3 regions of the Sphingobacterium sp. JUb56 genome follow, and region 2 is predicted to be linked to each of the others. Evidence: riboswitches for the same ligand, from Rfam matches in the RefSeq annotation. Region 2 holds a riboswitch; each other region holds the start of a gene.
What was found. A riboswitch is a leader RNA that binds a small molecule or an ion and turns the genes downstream of it on or off. The one in region 2 is predicted to bind thiamine pyrophosphate.
Positions count from the first base shown of each region.

Region 1: another riboswitch for thiamine pyrophosphate. It lies ahead of FHR29_RS19035 (TonB-dependent receptor); the one in region 2 lies ahead of thiM (hydroxyethylthiazole kinase).
Region 3: another riboswitch for thiamine pyrophosphate. It lies ahead of thiS (sulfur carrier protein ThiS); the one in region 2 lies ahead of thiM (hydroxyethylthiazole kinase).

Region 1 is NZ_JACHWL010000001.1:4,466,264-4,469,441, reverse strand. It holds gene FHR29_RS19035 (TonB-dependent receptor) at 1-1,557, opposite strand, end outside; TPP riboswitch at 1,618-1,743, opposite strand; gene FHR29_RS19030 (amidohydrolase family protein) at 2,374-3,178, shown strand, end outside.
Region 2 is NZ_JACHWL010000001.1:806,863-810,040, reverse strand. It holds gene thiE (thiamine phosphate synthase) at 1-523, opposite strand, end outside; gene thiM (hydroxyethylthiazole kinase) at 520-1,317, opposite strand; TPP riboswitch at 1,380-1,472, opposite strand; gene FHR29_RS03090 (SusC/RagA family TonB-linked outer membrane protein) at 2,005-3,178, shown strand, end outside.
Region 3 is NZ_JACHWL010000001.1:3,365,845-3,369,022, forward strand. It holds tRNA gene FHR29_RS14370 (tRNA-Gly) at 86-161, shown strand; tRNA gene FHR29_RS14375 (tRNA-Leu) at 176-260, shown strand; gene nudK (GDP-mannose pyrophosphatase NudK) at 732-1,310, shown strand; TPP riboswitch at 1,497-1,595, shown strand; gene thiS (sulfur carrier protein ThiS) at 1,617-1,865, shown strand; gene thiC (phosphomethylpyrimidine synthase ThiC) at 1,893-3,178, shown strand, end outside.

The sequences.
Region 1 (3,178 bases), 3.7 Mb from region 2:
ATCCGCAAATAATAACCATTTTTCGAATGTAAAGTCTGCTTTCAGAAATGTGCTGATGTCATCTTTTTTAGCATCATTGAGATAGTATTTATCCCCTAAGTTGCTAGCGGAAGCATATTTTGCCCAGATTATTTCACCGTAATGATCTCCCTTATATTGATTTGTAGCTCCACCCCATGTCAATTTTATTGTCTGTGAAGGATTATAGTTGAAGGAAAAGGTAGTCCCATAGAAGTAATTATCTAACCATCTTCTCCTTACCAAATCGGTTTGTTTGATGGTATCGGTTCCTGAAATGACTGGTGGTAAATTGTATTTTGAAAAGTCGTCTTCAGGTCGGAATTCTTCGTAATAGCCTGCACCTCTGGTGTAATGTAATGCCGCATTAAAAATTAGTTTTTCATTGATAAAATTGGTGTAATGTAACTGGTGATGTGTTTGCGTGTAGTTGTCTGTTTGGTTTTTATATAGGTATTTGTTGTAAGTGCGACCAGAATTTAATAGATTTTCTGTTTCTAGCTGTGTATAGCCATCATTGACGGCATAATCTTTCATCCCCTCTACATCATTGTTTAATCTTGGCTCTGGTGTTCCGTACCAAGATTGATATGTTTTTTCCTTGCCAGAGAATACAATGGCCTTTAAAATATGTTTGTCACTATAATAACCTCCATCTACATAAAAAGACTTTAAATCGGAAGATGCTCGGTCGATATAACCATCGCTCAAGATACGTGAGAGGCGAACATTAAAGGCAAATTTATTATTTAGTAGTCCTGAACCTACTTTCAAAGTATTTTTCCAAGAATTATAGGAGCCGAAAGAGTTGTTGAATTCTACGTACGGCTCTTTTTCGAGTGTATTGGATTGTATGTTTAGTGATGCCCCGAATGATCCCGCCCCGTTTGTAGAAGTTCCAATTCCTCTTTGAATCTGGATACTCTCGGTAGAGGATGCAAAATCGGGAAGATTGACGAAGAATGAGCCCATACTTTCCGCGTCATTCAACGGAATTCCATTCAATGTTACATTTATGCGGGCATTATCAGATCCTCTTATTTTCATATTTGTATATCCTATACCTGCTCCTGCGTCCGATCCTATGACGACAGATGGTGTTTGATCTAGTAGGTATGGAATATCTTGTCCGAAATTGTTTTTAGCGATATCTTGTTTGCTAATATTTTTATAGGTTGTAGAAGAGTTGTTTTTGGCACGTGTTGCCATGACCAGGACTTCTTCTGTTTTTATAGCACGTGGTTTTAGAAAGATTTCAAGATCAGTATTTTGTACCAGATCAATCTGCTTCTTTTCTGTACTATAGCCTATGTAAGAGATTGTTATGGCGTATTGTCCATCAGGTAATCCTGAAAACTTTGAAGTACCATTTCGATCAGTTGTTAAATTCTTACTCTGATTTTTTGTCAGAACGATACTTGCGCCCTGTAACGATTTTTTTGTTTCATTGTCTAAGACTTTGATGGATAAAGCGTTTTGAGCTGATACGGATAATGTTATTCCTAGAAATAGCACTGTGCTGATTAAATTTTTAATCATGTTTTTTAATTGAATTTTGAGTTAAACAAACTATTGCTAGGGGTTACAACAGTTTTTCACTTATTTAACTAACCTTTTCCCTCCGCCAGCATTATCTGGATCAGGTGCACAACACATAAATGTATTGTTGGGTATAATCTCAGCCTTTATTCGTGTTCGTAGAACAAGGCACCCCTTATTGATAATGCGAAGGTATTAAATAAAATCTGTACTAAAAATATAATGTAAAAATGGATGTTGAGGAATTGAGTTTTGGAATATCAATTTGTTTTGCTCGTAAAAATAAGTGGAATAGATTTTCGTTTATAGGATTGTATTATGATGAATGTTGTGTTGCTTTATCTTTAGCTTCTTTCGGATTTTAAAGTAGCTGTATTGATCCGGTTTCTTTTTTTAATAACTAAAAGGATGTCCATTTATAATTCCATGATTTATTGATGCTTCACTGACATAACGTCATTGAATCGCTACAAAAATGAATAAAATTGTGGTTTTTAGATAATATATTGGCTGAATTTAAACTTATTCCCTACCTTCAAAAAATATGCTAAAATTCAAACTTTTAGCTCATGTTAATTATTTTTAGCAACAAGGGAGTTTTTATTAAGGTTTAAATTTATGTTACATTCTTATAAGTTAATTTATCTAAAAGTCTTTGATTTTTATCACGATTAAATAATTAAACTAATTGTGTAAATTTGTTTTTTTTAATGGTAATATTTTTTTTACTAAATTTTGGCACGAATTTTAACGTTAATAACCACAGTTCCTTTGCGTTGACCTGAATGCTAAGTAACTATTAAAGTTTTTATAATAATGAAATATTTTAGCGCTACCTATATCTTACCAATTACATCTTTACCTATTAAAGATGGAGTGGTAAAAGTTAATGATGATGGTGAAATCCTTGGGATTTATGAAAGTAAAGACGTAGAATTGAGCGGCCAGCATATTGAAAAATTTGAAGGAGTTATTGTTCCTGGATTTATTAATGCGCATTGTCACTTAGAATTGTCCCATATGAAGGGTACGATTCCGCAAAAAACTGGATTACCAGCTTTTCTTTCTTCGGTTATGACAAGTCGTGGCACTTCTTTAAAAGTGATTGATAAAGCGATGGCTGCTGCTGATGAAGAAATGTACAATAATGGTATTGTGGCAGTTGGAGATCACGTGAATTCTGATAACACATCTAACATTAAGGAGTCTAGTAAGATTCTTTACCACACTTTTGTCGAAGTCTTCGGAGTAGAGCCGGATGAAGCTGATGGTCGATTGCAGGAGGCTAAGGATTTGATTCATGAATTTGATCCAGCACATTCTTCAATTACACCACATGCTCCTTATTCTTGTTCGAAAATACTTCTGAAGAAATTTAAAAAAGCAGTTTCTGATGTTAATATTATCAGTATTCATAATCAAGAGAGTGATGAAGAAAATAGATTGTTTCGTTATAAAACGGGAGGATTTATCGATTTCTTTAAAGTAATAGGGAAAAATCCTGATTTGTTTAAAGCTCAGGCTAGAAATTCAATTCAGTCATATTTACCATATTTACCTCATCCTAATAAGTTGATCTTGGTTCACAATACGTATACGTCATTGAAAGACCTTGATTTTG
Region 2 (3,178 bases):
TTTGTATGTGAATATTGCCGATAGCAACTAGCGGTTTGTCTGTTCGTTGCCGAATCTCGACAATACCTCTTAACCCCCATTCGGTGATAGTGTCTTTTTTCGTTTCAGTATTAAATACAGGGCTGATACCCAGGTAATCGGATAATGGAATTTGCTCATTTTTTAACTGTTCAAGATTTTCAATAGAATAACCGACTAGAGGTCTTGGGCTATACCAGACTTCTCTAATACCACGAGGAGAAATATCACGGTTACCTACGTGAATACCATCCGCACCTACTTTTTGGGCCACTTCAAGATTATCATTGATGATTAGCGGAATTGTGTATTTATCTGTAATCTCTTTCAATTGTTTAGCTTTTGCTAAGTATAGGTCAGATGTTAGATTTTTTTCTCTAAGCTGTATGACATCGACACCACCCAGAATTGCTCTCTCTGCTACGTGAAGGAAATTTTTCCCACGGCAATCCTGCTCTGAAATTACGAGGTATAGCTGATAAGGAAAAGATGTATCTAAATTCATAATATGCCAAATTTTAATGTATTATTAAATTCAGCCTCAGTGATATTATATAGTTTATCAAGAAGTTTAACTTGCAAACTACCCGGCCCATTACTTTCCTTCTCAGCTAACTCCCCCGCTACTCCGATTAGAGCCATTGCAGCAGTTACAGCCTCTGTTTTATTGGTGATTACAGCCATAAATGCCCCAATAATCGCAGTTGCAGAACAACCTAAACCGGTTACTTTTGTCATCAAAAGATGTCCATTTTTTAGATGAATCTCCTGACTCCCAGAAATCACGATATCTGTTTCACCAGAAATACAAACAATGGAACCATATTGTTGATGAAGATTCAATGCTGCCAAAACTGCTTCACCACTTTGAGAAGTACTATCCACTCCTTTCGTCTTTATAAGATTAGATTTGTTTAGTGCGATAATTTCAGATGCATTACCTTTTATGACAGTGGGTTTTTCACGAAGCAATTCTTTTAGAATATGATCGCGATAAGATGTCGCCCCCGCTCCAACAGGATCTAAAATCCAAGGTTTTCCTAATTGAGAAGCAGTATTTGCGGCCAATAACATAGATTCAGACCACACTTCGTCTAATGTTCCTATGTTAATAACAAGTGAATCGCTGATCGTGACCATCTCGACTACTTCAGATTTAGCATGCGCCATAATGGGTGAAGCACCAACAGCCAACAAGGCATTGGCTGTATTATTCATGACCACAAAATTACTAATATTATGTACGAGTGGCGATTGCGCTCTTACTTGTTGGATATACTTCCAAAGTGTTTTTTCCATGTTCATTTCATTTAGTAAAAAATCGAATGCTTTAGGAAAAAACCACATACAAAACAGCACAGGTGTACTGTATTGCTTTTCCCTACGTCGGTATTAGCCGTATCAGGTTCAAAGGGACTCTCTCAATTCTTTTTAGAATACCCCTAAAGCATAACAAAGATATAAAATATAAACATTCATTCTTATAGTTATCAAAGTTTATATTTCATAATGAAATGATGCTAGACAATACATCAGCGAACAATTCCTATAATGAATAGTTTTTAATAATTTATGAGTGATTTTCAACACTTTTTAATTTTCCCTTTAAAGATAAAATTTATATTGTCAGATATATACTTATTTTATAGATTACAATTTCATGTAAACTATTTATTATAATCTTTTTCATTGGATATAGAAAAAAGAGCTATGGTTTATTATTTTTAAAAATAAACTTATCCCAAAAAGAAGCGAAATTATTCTCACTACCATATTGAACAAAGTTCAGTAAACTTATCATAATCAATATATTGAATAACAAAAAAAAGATATAACCACATCAATAGTTACTTTTATTGATTTATTAATAATGTTTTATTTCTTCAAGAAACTTTAATTTTTTTTTTAAAAAGATTTGCAACTTGTAACATTTTTCTGTTATTTTATCAAATATTACTAACCCCTATTTTTTTAACCTACAGTAACATGAAAAAACTTTACACCTCCTGTTGTATGGCGGTTTCGGTATCCCTCATTTCGATATCCAATCTGCAAGCACAACAAGCTCTCACTGGAAAAGTGACGAGTGCCACTGGACCAGTTTCAGGAGTCACCATTACCGTAAAAGGTACTTCCCGAGCCACTCAATCGAAAGAAGATGGTAGTTATACCATCCAAGCCCAAAAAGGCGAGACACTTCGTTTTACCATCATTGGTTACGTCGCTCAAGAAGTACAAATTGGCGATAGTAAAATCATCAACATGATTATCAAACCCGAAGAGGGCTCGTTGGAAGAAGTCGTTGTAACGGGATTTACACAGCGTAAAAGAAGCCAAATTGGTTCTGCCGTTACGACAGTTTCTGGAGATGATATCCGTCGCACAGGAGCGATAAACCCGATTGCGGCACTACAGGGAATGGTACCTGGACTACAGGTACAATCTGGCGTTGGTGGTCCTCAATCTACACCAATTTTCCGTATCCGTGGTAGTGCTTCTTTGGATCCTTATAACAACCAACCTTTAGTCGTTATTGACAATATTCTTATGGACACAGATATGGTCTTACCTAATCGAGGTGGAAATCAAGATTTTGGAAATATCTTAAAAGATCTCAATCCCGATGATATCGAAAATATTACAGTATTAAGAGGGGGAGCGGTAACAGCTCTTTATGGTAGCCGTGCACAAAATGGTGTTATTTTGATTACCACAAAAAGCGGGTTTGCACAAAAGGGATTGGGAGTAAGTATTACTCAAAATACCCAATGGGAACAGGCATATAAAACCTTAGATTTTCAAAATCATTTTGGTCCTGGTACTACCAGTAGCGATTTGGACTTTATAAAAACAGCGGATGGAAAATTACAGGTTGCCGCTCCTGGTTATAACTTTGGTCCCAGATTTCAAGGTCAGACCGTACTCGATAATGATGGTCGCGAAATTGTCTATTCTGCACAACCAAACAATATGCTTGACGCGTATCGTCTAGCACCTAGTACAAATACTTCTGTAAGTATTTCCGGCGGAAGTCCACAAGGTTCTTTTCGTCTATCTTACTCCAATAATTCATCAAAAGGGATTACACCCAACAATGATTTCAAAAGAAATAGCGTTAATTTTCGTGGATCACAACGTCTATTAGGAAAAATAATTGTTG
Region 3 (3,178 bases), 2.6 Mb from region 2:
AGCTTATATTAAAATTTGTTTTTTTAATTATTAGCTCTATATTTGCATCACCAAAACAGAAAACAACTTGTTAACTGTTAGCAATGCGAAAATAGCTCAGCTGGTAGAGCACAACCTTGCCAAGGTTGGGGTCGCGAGTTCGAATCTCGTTTTTCGCTCCACATTAATATCACCTGCCTAGGTGGTGGAACTGGTAGACACGCAGGACTTAAAATCCTGTTTCCGTTAAGGAAGTGCGGGTTCGATTCCCGCCCTAGGTACAAGAAAAGCTCATCCAAAAGATGAGCTTTTCTTGTTTATAGACCTTTGATTTTTTTATTGATATCAATAGATTTACCATTGCATTTTATTGTTTCCATCTTGTATATTTCTAGATAGGTGATAGTGATATTATAGAGGTTTTATAGAGGGTTCATAGAGGTATATCTCTATAAACCCTCTATAAATACACAATAAAATGTATCTAAGATCTCAAGTACTTTTTAACCTGTCCTCTACATGATCTTCATCATTTTATATCAGCTCATAAGGCAATCGCTACTGAATAAAATTTCCTTCAACACGATCGATTTTTCCCATATAAACAATTTTAGGAGTTTATAAATTTATATACCTTTAGCCATCGACAACTTACTTTTAAAAGTCCACCGTATTTTAGAAAAAAAGTATAAAAGAACTGAAAAATATGCATATGACAATTATTAATAATGCGAATTTGAAATACCTCAATCATGATAGATAACATCAAAATCACAGAAACCAAGGTCTTATCAGACAATTGGTACGTCTTGCGAAAGATCACTTACGAATATTTGAAAAAGGACGGCACCATTATGAGTCAAAGCAGGGAAGCATACGACAGAGGAAACGGTGCCACTATTTTACTGTACAACAAAGAACAGAAAACAGTTATCCTTACCCGTCAATTTCGTCTACCTACATTTGTCAATGGAAATGAGAGCGGTATGATGATTGAAGCTTGTGCAGGTTTGTTGGATAAAGATAATGCCGAGGATTGCATCAGAAGAGAAACTGAAGAAGAAACGGGTTATAAAATTACAGATGTACGTAAAATATTTGAAGCTTATATGTCCCCTGGATCTGTCACAGAAATTCTGTATTTCTTTATAGCCGAATATGCTAAAGAAATGAAAGTCAGTGAAGGTGGTGGGCTAGAACAGGAGGAAGAAAATATTGAAGTTTTGGAATTGCCTATAAAAGAAGCGATGCAAATGGTTGATAATGGCGAAATCAAAGATGCCAAAACCATTATGCTGCTTCAATATATTAAACTCCAGCATATTTTATAGTATTTGCCATTGATTCTCCCTGCCCATAACTCCACCTCTGCCAGGGAGAATCATTATTCGCTATACCAGCAGTCCCCATCAATAAAACACTTCACTTCTTAAAGTATATGGTTCTGTCACAAAAAGATGGACAGACTAAAATAAATCTACCTCTTTTCGTTTATTGAGATTTTTTACCTAGTTTAGTGGAAACTTTAGGGGTGTCTGCAAAATTTGCAGGCTGAGATTTTACCCTTAGAACCTGATCCGGATCATACTGGCGTAGGGAAAAGTAGATGTCTTCATTGTGCATATACCGGCACAACTGTGGCCATTCCTAAAGTTTTTTATTTAAAAATTTTAAAAGGAATGGAACTCACAATTAATCACCAATTACGTTTTTTTGAACAGCCCCCCACCTCTTTGGAAGGTTTGATGCTTTTGGAATTCCCAGAAAAAAGCAAGGGCATTGCTGTCGCTATTAATAACCAGGTTATACCCAAAACGGCTTGGGCAACAACCAAACTACAGCATCAGGACTCAATTCTAATTATCGCTGCAACACAGGGCGGATAAATCTCTTATACCTATTACTATACCATCATGTTAGAACAAAACATTACCCAGACCCCATTTCCAAATTCAAAAAAAGTCTATATTTCAGGTCAGCTCTATCCTATTCAGGTTGCCATGCGTGAAATTACATTAAGTCCGACCAAACTTAGCAAGGGTGGAATAGAAATCAATCCTCCAGTCACTATTTATGACACTTCTGGTCCGTATACGGATGAACAAGCACAGATTGATATCCGCAAAGGTCTTGCTAGAACTCGTGAAAATTGGATATTGGACAGAAAAGATGTTCAAGTTTTATCACAAATCAGTTCAGATTATGGAAAAGAAAGATTGGCAGACTCGGACCTGGATGAACTCCGTTTTGAATACAGCCATAGACCTAAAAAAGCATTAGCGGGTAAAAATGTAAGTCAACTGCACTATGCAAGAAAAGGAATCATAACTCCAGAGATGGAGTATGTAGCCATTCGCGAAAATCAGCGTATTGAGCAAATCGAAGCAGCAACTAAAGGTATGGATCATCAGCACACCGGTCACAGTTTTGGTGCCCGTACTCCAAAGAAATTAATTACCCCTGAATTTGTAAGAGAAGAAATTGCCGCCGGAAGAGCAATTATTCCAAACAACATTAATCATCCAGAAAGCGAACCGATGATCATCGGCCGCAACTTTTTGGTAAAGATCAACGCTAATATTGGTAATAGTGCCGTTACCTCAAGCATTGAAGAAGAAGTTGATAAAGCTGTCTGGGCATGCCGATGGGGTGCTGATACAATTATGGATCTTTCAACAGGTAAAAATATTCATGAAACACGCGAATGGATCATCCGTAATTCTCCGGTGCCAATTGGTACAGTTCCTATATATCAAGCTTTGGAAAAAGTAAAAGGCGTTGCAGAAGATCTGACATGGGAAATATTCAGAGATACACTAATTGAACAAGCCGAACAAGGGGTTTCTTATTTCACCATCCATGCAGGAGTACTTTTACGTTATATCCATTTAACAGCACAACGTGTAACAGGTATTGTTTCCCGAGGTGGCTCGATTATGGCAAAATGGTGTCTGTTCCATCATAAAGAAAACTTCCTTTACACGCATTTTGAAGAGATCTGTCAGATTATGAAGGAATATGATGTTGCTTTTTCCCTAGGGGATGGACTTCGACCAGGTTCTATAGCTGATGCTAACGATGCTGCACAATTTGCTGAATTAGAAACCTTGGGTGAGTTGACCAAAATAGCATGGAAACATGATGTACAGGTTATGATCGAAGGTCCAGGTCATGTACCTATGCACATGATCAAAGAAAA